Regions from separate parts of the Kocuria sp. CH-021 genome, predicted to be linked through region 1. Evidence: riboswitches for the same ligand, from Rfam matches in the RefSeq annotation. Region 1 holds a riboswitch; each other region holds the start of a gene.
What was found. Region 1 has a riboswitch for S-adenosylmethionine ahead of ACPYN7_RS03545 (ABC transporter ATP-binding protein). Riboswitches for the same ligand answer to the same signal wherever they lie in the genome.

Region 1 (2,189 bases):
GGGGGCGGTGACCAGGGCGGACCACTCCGGCTGCGAGTAGAGGTCGATCACCTGGATGGGGGTGCCGTTGCTGCGGGCCAGCAGCGCCGCGGAGCCCGCGGTGGAGCCGATGTCCACGGCCTCCGCGCGCAGCGCCTCGTTGGCCTTGTTCGACCCGGCGGACTGCACCCACTCCACCTCGGTGCCCTCCGCGGCGAAGGCGGCCTCGAGCCAGCCCTTCTCCTTGATCACCACGGAGAGCGGGTTGTAGGTGGCCCAGTCCACGCGGACGGTGCCGCCCCCGGCGGCCTGCGCGGGGGCCTCGCCGGAGCCCTCGCCCGCCATGCACCCGGTCAGGCCGAGGGCCAGGACGGCGGCGAGCGCGGGGACGGTGCGGACGGAACGGTGGAACAGGGGCATGGCGGGGCCTTTCGTGGTGGGCGGACGGGGCGGACGGGGCGGACGGGGCGGTCGGCGCGGGCGGGCGCCGCCGCCGGTCCTGCGAGCAGAGCGGGAGGAGCGGGAGCGGGCCGCGTCAGCGGGCCGCGGGGTGGTGGACGTCGACGCCCAGGTGGCCGAGGAGCTGCACGCGCAGCCCGGCGAGGACCTCGGAGGCCCGGTCCCGGGGGCGTTCGCCGGGGACCGTGAGGACCGTGCTGATCGAGGCGGGAGCGGTGGGCCCGGTCCGGCCCAGGACCACGATCCGGTCCGCGAGCTGCAGCGCCTCGTCGACGTCGTGGGTGACGAGCAGGACGGTGGTGGGCTGGGCCGCGTGGACGGTGAGCAGCAGGTCCTGCATCTGCAGGCGGGTCAGGGCGTCGAGCGCGCCGAAGGGCTCGTCGAGCAGCAGGACCCCCGGGTTGCGCGCCAGGGCCCGGGCCAGGGACGCGCGCTGGGCCATGCCGCCGGAGATCGCGCGGGGACGGTGGCCCGCGTGCGCGGTGAGCCCGACCAGGCGCAGCAGGTCGTCGATCACGGCGTCCCCCTCGTCCCGGGGGAGCCCGCGGGGCAGGCCCAGGCGGACGTTCTCGCGCACGGAGCGCCACGGCAGCAGGCGGGGCTCCTGGAAGGCGACCGCGCAGCGCGGGTCGATCCCGGACACGGGGGTGCCGTCGATGAGCACCCGGCCCGCCGAGGCGGTGTCGAGGCCCGCGGCGGCCCGCAGCAGGGTGGACTTGCCGCAGCCCGAGGGCCCGAGGACCGCCAGGACCTCGCCGGGCCGGGCCGTGACGTCGACGTCCTGCAGGACGTGGTGCGTCTCGCGGCCGGCCGGGAACGCCTTGCCGACGTGCTCGAAGGCCACGGAGAAGGCGCGCTTCGACGGGTTCGGGGCGGCGGGCGGCGCAGGGCTCAGCAGAGAAGTGCTCATGATCAACTCCATCGGTCCTGGCATTAGCACCTCGCACGGGGGATCAGGCGGATCCGTGCCGGTTGCTGCGACGTCGACGAGCCAGGTCTCTCAGCCGCTCCGGATGGTTACGGGCCCATTGAACGTCCTCGGCGTGTCCCCTGGCAAATCCGTCGCATCCGCGGGCGTCGCGACACATCGCTGGCCCGAGGGTCCTCCGTGCCCCACCATGGACCCATGACGAGCCGCAGAACCCCGGTCCGGGCGGATCTGGTGCGCGACGCCTTCGCGGCGTTCGGCGCGGTCCTCGACGGGCTCGGCGACGACGACTCCTGGGCCGCCACGGGGTGCACGGGCTGGTCGGTCCGGGACCTGGTCCAGCACTGCACGACGGACGCGCTGCAGGGGCTGGTCGCCCTGCACACGCCCACGACCGCCCGCCCGGACCGGGACGCCGCGACCTACTGGACGGACTGGGGCGGCGATCCCGCGGCGGCCGCCGAGCAGCGGCGCCGCGCCCGTGTGGCCGGGTCCATGGTGCTGGACTGGGACCCGGTGCGGGAGCTCCACCGCGAGGCCACCCGGGCGCTCGTGCACGCGGCGGAGCACTGCGGCGGCGGCGCGGTCCGCACCGAGGGCCACGTGCTGCGCGTCGAGGACCTGCTGAGCACCCTCGCGGTGGAGGCCACGGTGCACCACCTGGACCTGATCCGGCACCTGGACGGCTCCCCGGGCCCCGCCGCGGACGGGCTCGCCGAGGTCCGCCGGGTGCTCACCGACCTGTGGGAGCGGGAACCGCTCGGGCACTGGAGCGACGAGCACTTCGCCCGTGTGGGCACCGGCCGGGCCGGGCTGACCGCCC
Region 2 (2,189 bases), on a different contig from region 1:
CGTGATGCCGAAGGTCTGGGAGGCCCGGAGGATCGGGTCCTCGGGGGTCTCGACGGTCTGGCTCATGGTGTCCCCTCGGTCGGTCCCCGGTCCGCGCACGGGGCCGGGGAGGCAGGAAGGCTGGTGCAACTCTGTCTCCCCAGTATGCGAACCGGACCTGCTTCGTATCCAGAGAGGCCGGAAAGTGCAGAAGACTGAGACGAACGGCGCAGACAGTGTGGACGAAATGTTCTAGTGTGGCGTGGAGCACACGCATTCGTCCGGTGCCGTGCCGGACCCTGTGACCCACCCACCCCGAAGGAGCCCGCCGTGCCCTCGACCCCCGTCTCCCTGGACGAGACCGACCGGAAGATCCTCGCGGAGCTGTCCCGGGACGCGAGGCAGTCGGTCACCGCGATCGCCGCGGCCGTGCACGTCTCCCGCGCCCACGCCTACGCCCGGATCAACCGGCTCCGGGACGAGGGCGTGATCCTGAGCTTCAGCACCGTGATCGACCCGGTGCGGGCGGGGCTGCAGGCCTCCGCCTACGTGACGCTCAAGCTCCAGCAGAACACCTGGCGGGAGCTGTGCGCCCAGCTGCGGGCGATCCCCGCCGTGCACCACATCGCCCTGGTGGGCGGGAACTTCGACGTCATGCTCCTCGTGCGCGCCGTGGACACCGTGCACCTGCGGCAGGTGATCTTCGAGCACATCCAGCAGCTGCCCGGGGTGGTGGACACCCAGACGTTCCTGATCTTCGAGGACATCGACACCCGGGCCTGAGCCGCGGGCCCGGCGCGCACCGCCGGCGTCATGTTCCGTCACGGTCGTCATCTTCGGTCGTGGAGGGACAGCCACTACCTCTGCGCATAGTGTTGTTCCAGCTTCACGAGACGTGACCGCGAAGCTCCGACTGGGTCACGCACCAACCCCATGCTCATTGGGTGGTTCGGATGAAGAAGCGGCCTGCATCCTCCGCGCCCCCACCGGGGGACCGCGGCCGTCCGGTGCGGGTAAGAGCAAGGCACAGGAGCAGCGCCATGTCCATCCCCGTGACCGACCACGACCTCGCGACCCGGCAGATCCACGCGGGCACCCACGGCGAGGTCGCCCAGCGCACCCTGACGGTGCCGATCTACCAGACCGCGGCGTTCGAGTTCCCCGACTACGAGGCGGCCCGGCAGATGTTCGCCCAGACCCGGCCGGGCTTCACCTACACGCGCACCGGCAATCCCACGGTGGCGGTGCTCGAGCAGCGGATCAGCGACCTCGAGGGCGGCGCGGGCGCGGTGGCCACCGGCTCCGGGCAGTCCGCGGTGGCCGTCGCGCTGCTCGCGCTGCTCGGGCAGGGCGACGGCAAGCACCTCGTGGCCTCGGAGAAGCTCTACGGCGGCACCGTGGACCTGCTCACCGACACCTTCGCGGACTGCGGCATCGAGGTCTCCTTCGTGGACCCCACCGCCCCGGGGGCGTGGGCCGCGGCCGTGCGCCCCGGCACCCGGGCGTTCCTGCTGGAGTCCATCGGCAACCCGCTGGCCACCCTCCCGGACCTGCCCGGCATCGCCGACGTCGCCCGGGCCGCCGGGGTGCCCGTCGTCGTCGACAACACCCTCGCGTCCCCGGCCCTGTACCGGCCGCTCGAGAAGGGCGCCGACATCGTGGTGCACTCGGCCACCAAGTTCCTGGGCGGGCACGGCAACGCGCTGGCCGGGGCGGTCGTGGACGGCGGGACCTTCGACTGGTCCGCGCGGCCGGAGAGGTGGCCGCAGTTCACGCAGGCCCGCGCCCGCTGGGGCGGGCTGAGCCTGGTCGAGAAGTGCGCCGGGGCCAGCCCCTACCTGCACCTGGTCCGGGCCAAGTACGTGCACGACCTCGGCACCACGCTCTCCCCGTTCAACGCCGGGCAGATCCTGCAGGGCACCGAGACCCTCGACCTGCGCGTGGCCCGCCACACGGCCTCGGCCCTGGCGGTGGCCGAGTTCCTGGCCGGGCACCCCGCCGTCGCCCGCGTCCACCACCCCGGCGTGCCCGGGGACCCCGGCGCCGGGATCGCGGCCCGGGACTTCCCGCGCGGGACCGGCTCCGTGTTCTCCTTCGACCTGGCCGCCCCGGACGCCGCCGTGGGCCCCTTCATCGACGCGCTGCGGCTGTTCAAGCTGGTCGCCAACGTGGGGGACACCCGCAGCCTCGTGGCCCACCCCGCGGCCATG
Region 3 (2,189 bases), on a different contig from region 1:
GCCCACGGTGAGGAACAGGTCCTGGGCCGCGCCGAGCGCCAGCTCCGGCACGGTGACCTGGGCGTGCTCCACGGCGATCTCGGACTGGTGCAGCGCCGCCGGGAGGGTTCCGGTGAACTCCGGCCGGTCGGCGCCGGCCGCGGCGGCGGCGGCGATCCCGGCGTCCAGGGCACGGGCGGCGTGCAGCACGGTGGCCTCCGCGGCGAAGGCCTTGGCGGAGATCCGTCCGGTGGCCTCCTGGATCAGCGGGTCCTCCCGGAACGGCAGGCCGAGCCCGGTGTTGAAGGTCCGCCGGCGGGCGGCAATGGTGTCCACGGCGTCCCGCCGGGCGGCCCGGGCGATGCCGGCCAGCACGGCCAGCAGCACCAGCTGGAAGAAGGCGGCCTCGTGGACGGCCTCCGCGCTGCCGGCGGTGCGGTCCAGCACGGCGTCGTCCGGGACGCGCACCCGGTCGAAGACCGCGGTGCCGGTGCCGGTGAGCTTCTGCCCGAAGCCGTCCCAGTCGTCCTCGAGCGTGACGCCCTCGGCGTCCGTGGGGACGACGGCGAAGCGGCGGCCGTCCTGGCCGTCCAGGGCGGCCGAGACGCGGGTGTAGTCGGAGAAGACCGAGCCGGTGGCGTAGTACTTCCGGCCGGTGAGCTCCCAGCCCCCGGCGGTCCGGCTCAGCACGGTGTTCAGGGTGCCGAGCGCGTTGCCGCCCTTCTCCGTGGAGGCGTTGCCCACGGTGGCCCCGGCCAGCACCCGCGGGTACCAGACCTCCTGGAGCTCCCGGGGCAGGAAGCGCAGGGACTCCACGAAGCCGGCGTGGGAGCGGTAGAGGTGGGCGATGTTGGAGTCGGCCTCGGCCAGGTCGATCAGCAGCCGGGTGAAGTCCTCGAGGCCGACCTCCGGACCGCCGTGGGCCGCCGGGACGCGCAGGGCGCCGAAGCCGGCCCGGTCCAGCCGGCGGACCTCCGCGTGGGGCAGCACGCGTTGGAGGTCCCGGTCCAGGGAGCCGGCGGCGATCTCCGCGAACAGGGGCCGGAAGTGCTCCTGGAGCCCGGCGTAGTCCCGGGGCAGGCCGGCGGCGGGGTTCGTGCCGGCGCGGGAACGGACAGCGGTCCTCTCGTCCGTGGTGCGGGTCATGCGGTGGTCCTCTCGGTCGCACCGAGGAGTGCCGGTCGCGCCAGGGTCCGGCCCGGTGACGGCAGCGCCGGGCGCCGACGTCAGGGACCGGCTGCAGATCCGGGATCTCCATCGGTTCTGGCCTTAGCACCCTGGCCCCGGGGGAGGGCGGGTTGCTGCGGCGTCGTCGAGCCAGATCTCTCAGCCGCTCTGAATGGGACGTCCGACATCGCACCAGACCACCCGGGTCCGGAGCCAGCCGATGACCTGTGCGCGTCATCGGATGTCACGACGGCGTCACAGACGGTCATCTCGTCCGGAGTGGTGTATCGACCCGGTCGTCCGCCCGGGGAAGGAGGGGAGTGCGGCGGACCGCCTCAGTAGACCTGCTGGTCCGGGGCCACCTGCTCCACCCAGGCGAGCACCCCGCCCTCGAGGTGCCGGACCCGCTCCTCCCGCCCGGCGTAGAAGGGCCGCAGCGCGGCGAGCGCGGTCGCGGAGCGGGCCCCGGCCTTGCAGTGCAGCACGAGGTCCGCGCCGCGGGCCTCCGGGGGCAGGGCGTCCGCGCCGCGGTCCAGGATCTTCTGCAGGGGCACGGGCACGGCGCCGTCGATGGCCACGAGCTCCCGCTCCCAGTCCTCGCGCACGTCCACCAGGGCGAAGGACGCCTCTCCGCGGGAGCGGCGCTCGAGCAGCCGGGCCAGCTCGGCCGCCCCGACGGTCTCGGCGGGGTCCGCCCCGGGCAGCGCGCAGCCGGCGGCGGGCCGGGCCACCGCGGTGACCGGGGCGGCCGCGGGGTCCGCGGTCAGGCGCATCTCGCGCCAGGTCATCGCGAGCGCGTCGTGCAGCAGCACCCGCCCGAGCAGGGGCTCGCCGGTGCCGGTGACGAGCTTGACGGCCTCGGTGACCATGACCGAGCCGATGGTCGCGGGGAGCATGCCGAAGACCCCGCCCTCGGCGCAGCTGGGCACTTCGCCGTCCGGCGGGGCCTCGGGGTAGAGGTCCCGGTAGGTGGGTCCGTGCCCGGCCCAGAAGACGCTGACCTGGCCCTCGAAGCGCAGGATGGAGCCCCACACGCAGGGGGT
Region 4 (2,189 bases), on a different contig from region 1:
AAGGTGTAGAGGTGCAGGCCGGGAGCCCCGGCGTCCAGGGCGGCGCGGGCCAGCCGGGCCGCGAAGGCCACGCCGGCGCGGTGCCGCTCCGCGGGGCCGGACGCGTCCTCCAGCGCGGCGGCCAGGCCGGGATGGGGCGCCAGGCCGGCCAGCCGGCACAGGGTCCGCAGCCGCCCCGGATCGGTGACCGGCATGATCCCGGGGACGATCGGGATGGTCACCCCCGCCGCCGTCGCCGCCGCGACCAGGCGCTCGTAGCGCTGCGGGCGGAAGTAGACCTGCGTGATCGCGAAGTCCGCCCCGGCGCGCTGCTTGGCCAGCAGCACCTCCACGTCGTGCCGGAACGAGGGCGACTCCGGGTGCCGGGTCGGATAGGCCGCCACGCCCACGGCGAGCCGGCCGGCCGCCAGGGAGGCCGTGTGGCGCTGCTCGACCTCGCGCACGAGCTCCACGAGCTCGCCGGCGTGCCGCAGCTCGCCCGGCGCCGCCTCCGGGTCCCGGTCCCCGCGCAGGGCCAGGACGCCCCGCACGCCGCGGCGGACCAGGGTGGCCACGGTCCGCTCCAGCTCGGCCCGGCTGCTGCCGACGCACGTCAGGTGCGCCAGGGGCCGCAGGCTCGTGCGCGCCAGGAGGTGGTCGAGCAGGGCGAGCGAGCTGTCCCGGCGCTGCTCGTCCCCGCTGTACGTCACCGAGACGTGGTCGGGACGGGTGGGCTCGAGCTCCTCGATGGTCCGCAGCAGCGTCGCGGCGCTCGCCGCGCCGCGGGGCGGATAGAGCTCGTAGGACAGGGACGGCGGCGCCGGCCGGGCGATCGGGCGTGGTGTCACGTTCTTCCTCCAAGGGTCACCCCGAGGGAGGGCGGCAACCGTCCCGGGGCGGACCCGGGAGGGAAGCGACAGCTCCATCGGTCCTGGCGGGAGCACCGTTCCGCGCACCCCGTGGCGGGGGCGCGGATGGTTGCTGCGGCGTCGACGAGCCAGGTCTCTCGGCCGCTCTGGATAGATGCAGGACCCATTCCAGCGGCCGCCCCGCCGTGCTGCCAAGTGCGGGCGCCCAGAAGACGCCGGAGCGCGGACTGTGACGACCGGGACGTCACGGGGCGCAACACGGACGCACGGCGACGCACGGGCGGTGGAGGGCGGTCCGGCGCCCGGGCCCGGCCTCGGCATAATGGACGGGCCCCCGCCCGGACCGCAGGAACGAGTGCCCATGCCTCCCACCCCCCGCATCGTGGCCGTCGTGCCGTGCCACAACGAGGAAGCGGCGATCGCGAAGGTCGTCACGGATCTGCACGCCGCCGTGCCCGGCATCGAGGTGCACGTCTACGACAACTGTTCGACGGACGGCACCGCCGAGGCCGCCCGGCGGGCCGGGGCGCAGGTCCGGCGCGAGGAGGAGAAGGGCAAGGGCAACGTGGTCCGGCGGGCCTTCGCGGACCTGGACGCCGACGTCTACCTGCTCGTCGACGGCGACGACACCTACGACGTCGCCGACGCCCCCGCCATGATCGACACCCTGCTGTCCGGGCCCTACGACCACGTGCTGGGCGTGCGCCGGCAGACCACCAGCACCGCGTACCGGTCGGGGCACGAGTCCGGCAACAGGTTCTTCAACGGGCTCGTGAGCTTCGCCTTCCGCCGGAAGGTCTCCGACATGCTCAGCGGCTACCGGGTCTTCTCGCGCCGCTTCGTCAAGTCCTTCCCCGCGCTCTCGCGCGAGTTCGAGATCGAGACGGAGCTGACCGTCCACGCGGTCAACGCGCGGGTGCCGCAGGCCGAGGTGGCCGTGGGCTTCCGGGACCGGGCCGCCGGCAGCGAGAGCAAGCTGCGGACCTACCACGACGGCTTCCGGATCCTCGGCATCTTCGGGCAGCTGCTCTTCCACGAGCGGCCCCTCCTGGTCACCGGCGCCGTCTCCCTGGCCCTGTTCCTGCTGGGCCTGGCCCTCGGCCTGCCCGTGGTGGTGGAGTTCGCGGGCACCGGTCTCGTCCCCCGCTTCCCGACGGCGTTCCTGGCCGCCTCCCTGGTGCTCCTGGCGGGGGTGTTCCTGCTCATGGGCGTGCTCCTGAGCGGCCAGGCGAAGATCCGCCGGGAGACCTCCCGGCTGTTCTACCTGCGCCACCCGGCTCCCCCGTGGAGCGGCGGGGAGGCGCCGGACCGGACCGCCGGGGGCGGCCGCACGGAGGACCG

Region 2: linked by a shared signal. The riboswitch ahead of ACPYN7_RS14230 (O-acetylhomoserine aminocarboxypropyltransferase/cysteine synthase family protein) and the one ahead of ACPYN7_RS03545 (ABC transporter ATP-binding protein) in region 1 are both predicted to bind S-adenosylmethionine.
Region 3: linked by a shared signal. The riboswitch ahead of ACPYN7_RS16110 (acyl-CoA dehydrogenase family protein) and the one ahead of ACPYN7_RS03545 (ABC transporter ATP-binding protein) in region 1 are both predicted to bind S-adenosylmethionine.
Region 4: linked by a shared signal. The riboswitch ahead of ACPYN7_RS17025 (methylenetetrahydrofolate reductase) and the one ahead of ACPYN7_RS03545 (ABC transporter ATP-binding protein) in region 1 are both predicted to bind S-adenosylmethionine.

What each region holds. Positions count from the first base shown of each region.
Region 1 is NZ_JBNAFK010000003.1:219,340-221,528, reverse strand. Features, by position in the region: gene ACPYN7_RS03550 (aliphatic sulfonate ABC transporter substrate-binding protein) at 1-399, opposite strand, end outside; gene ACPYN7_RS03545 (ABC transporter ATP-binding protein) at 515-1,348, opposite strand; SAM riboswitch class I at 1,354-1,458, opposite strand; gene ACPYN7_RS03540 (maleylpyruvate isomerase N-terminal domain-containing protein) at 1,565-2,189, shown strand, end outside.
Region 2 is NZ_JBNAFK010000019.1:50,564-52,752, forward strand. Features, by position in the region: gene ACPYN7_RS14220 (thiamine pyrophosphate-dependent dehydrogenase E1 component subunit alpha) at 1-66, opposite strand, end outside; gene ACPYN7_RS14225 (Lrp/AsnC family transcriptional regulator) at 310-762, shown strand; SAM riboswitch class IV at 864-1,005, shown strand; gene ACPYN7_RS14230 (O-acetylhomoserine aminocarboxypropyltransferase/cysteine synthase family protein) at 1,020-2,189, shown strand, end outside.
Region 3 is NZ_JBNAFK010000026.1:19,784-21,972, reverse strand. Features, by position in the region: gene ACPYN7_RS16110 (acyl-CoA dehydrogenase family protein) at 1-1,125, opposite strand, end outside; SAM riboswitch class I at 1,231-1,325, opposite strand; gene moeB (molybdopterin-synthase adenylyltransferase MoeB) at 1,482-2,189, opposite strand, start outside.
Region 4 is NZ_JBNAFK010000030.1:16,449-18,637, reverse strand. Features, by position in the region: gene ACPYN7_RS17025 (methylenetetrahydrofolate reductase) at 1-827, opposite strand, end outside; SAM riboswitch class I at 899-1,005, opposite strand; gene ACPYN7_RS17020 (glycosyltransferase) at 1,210-2,189, shown strand, end outside.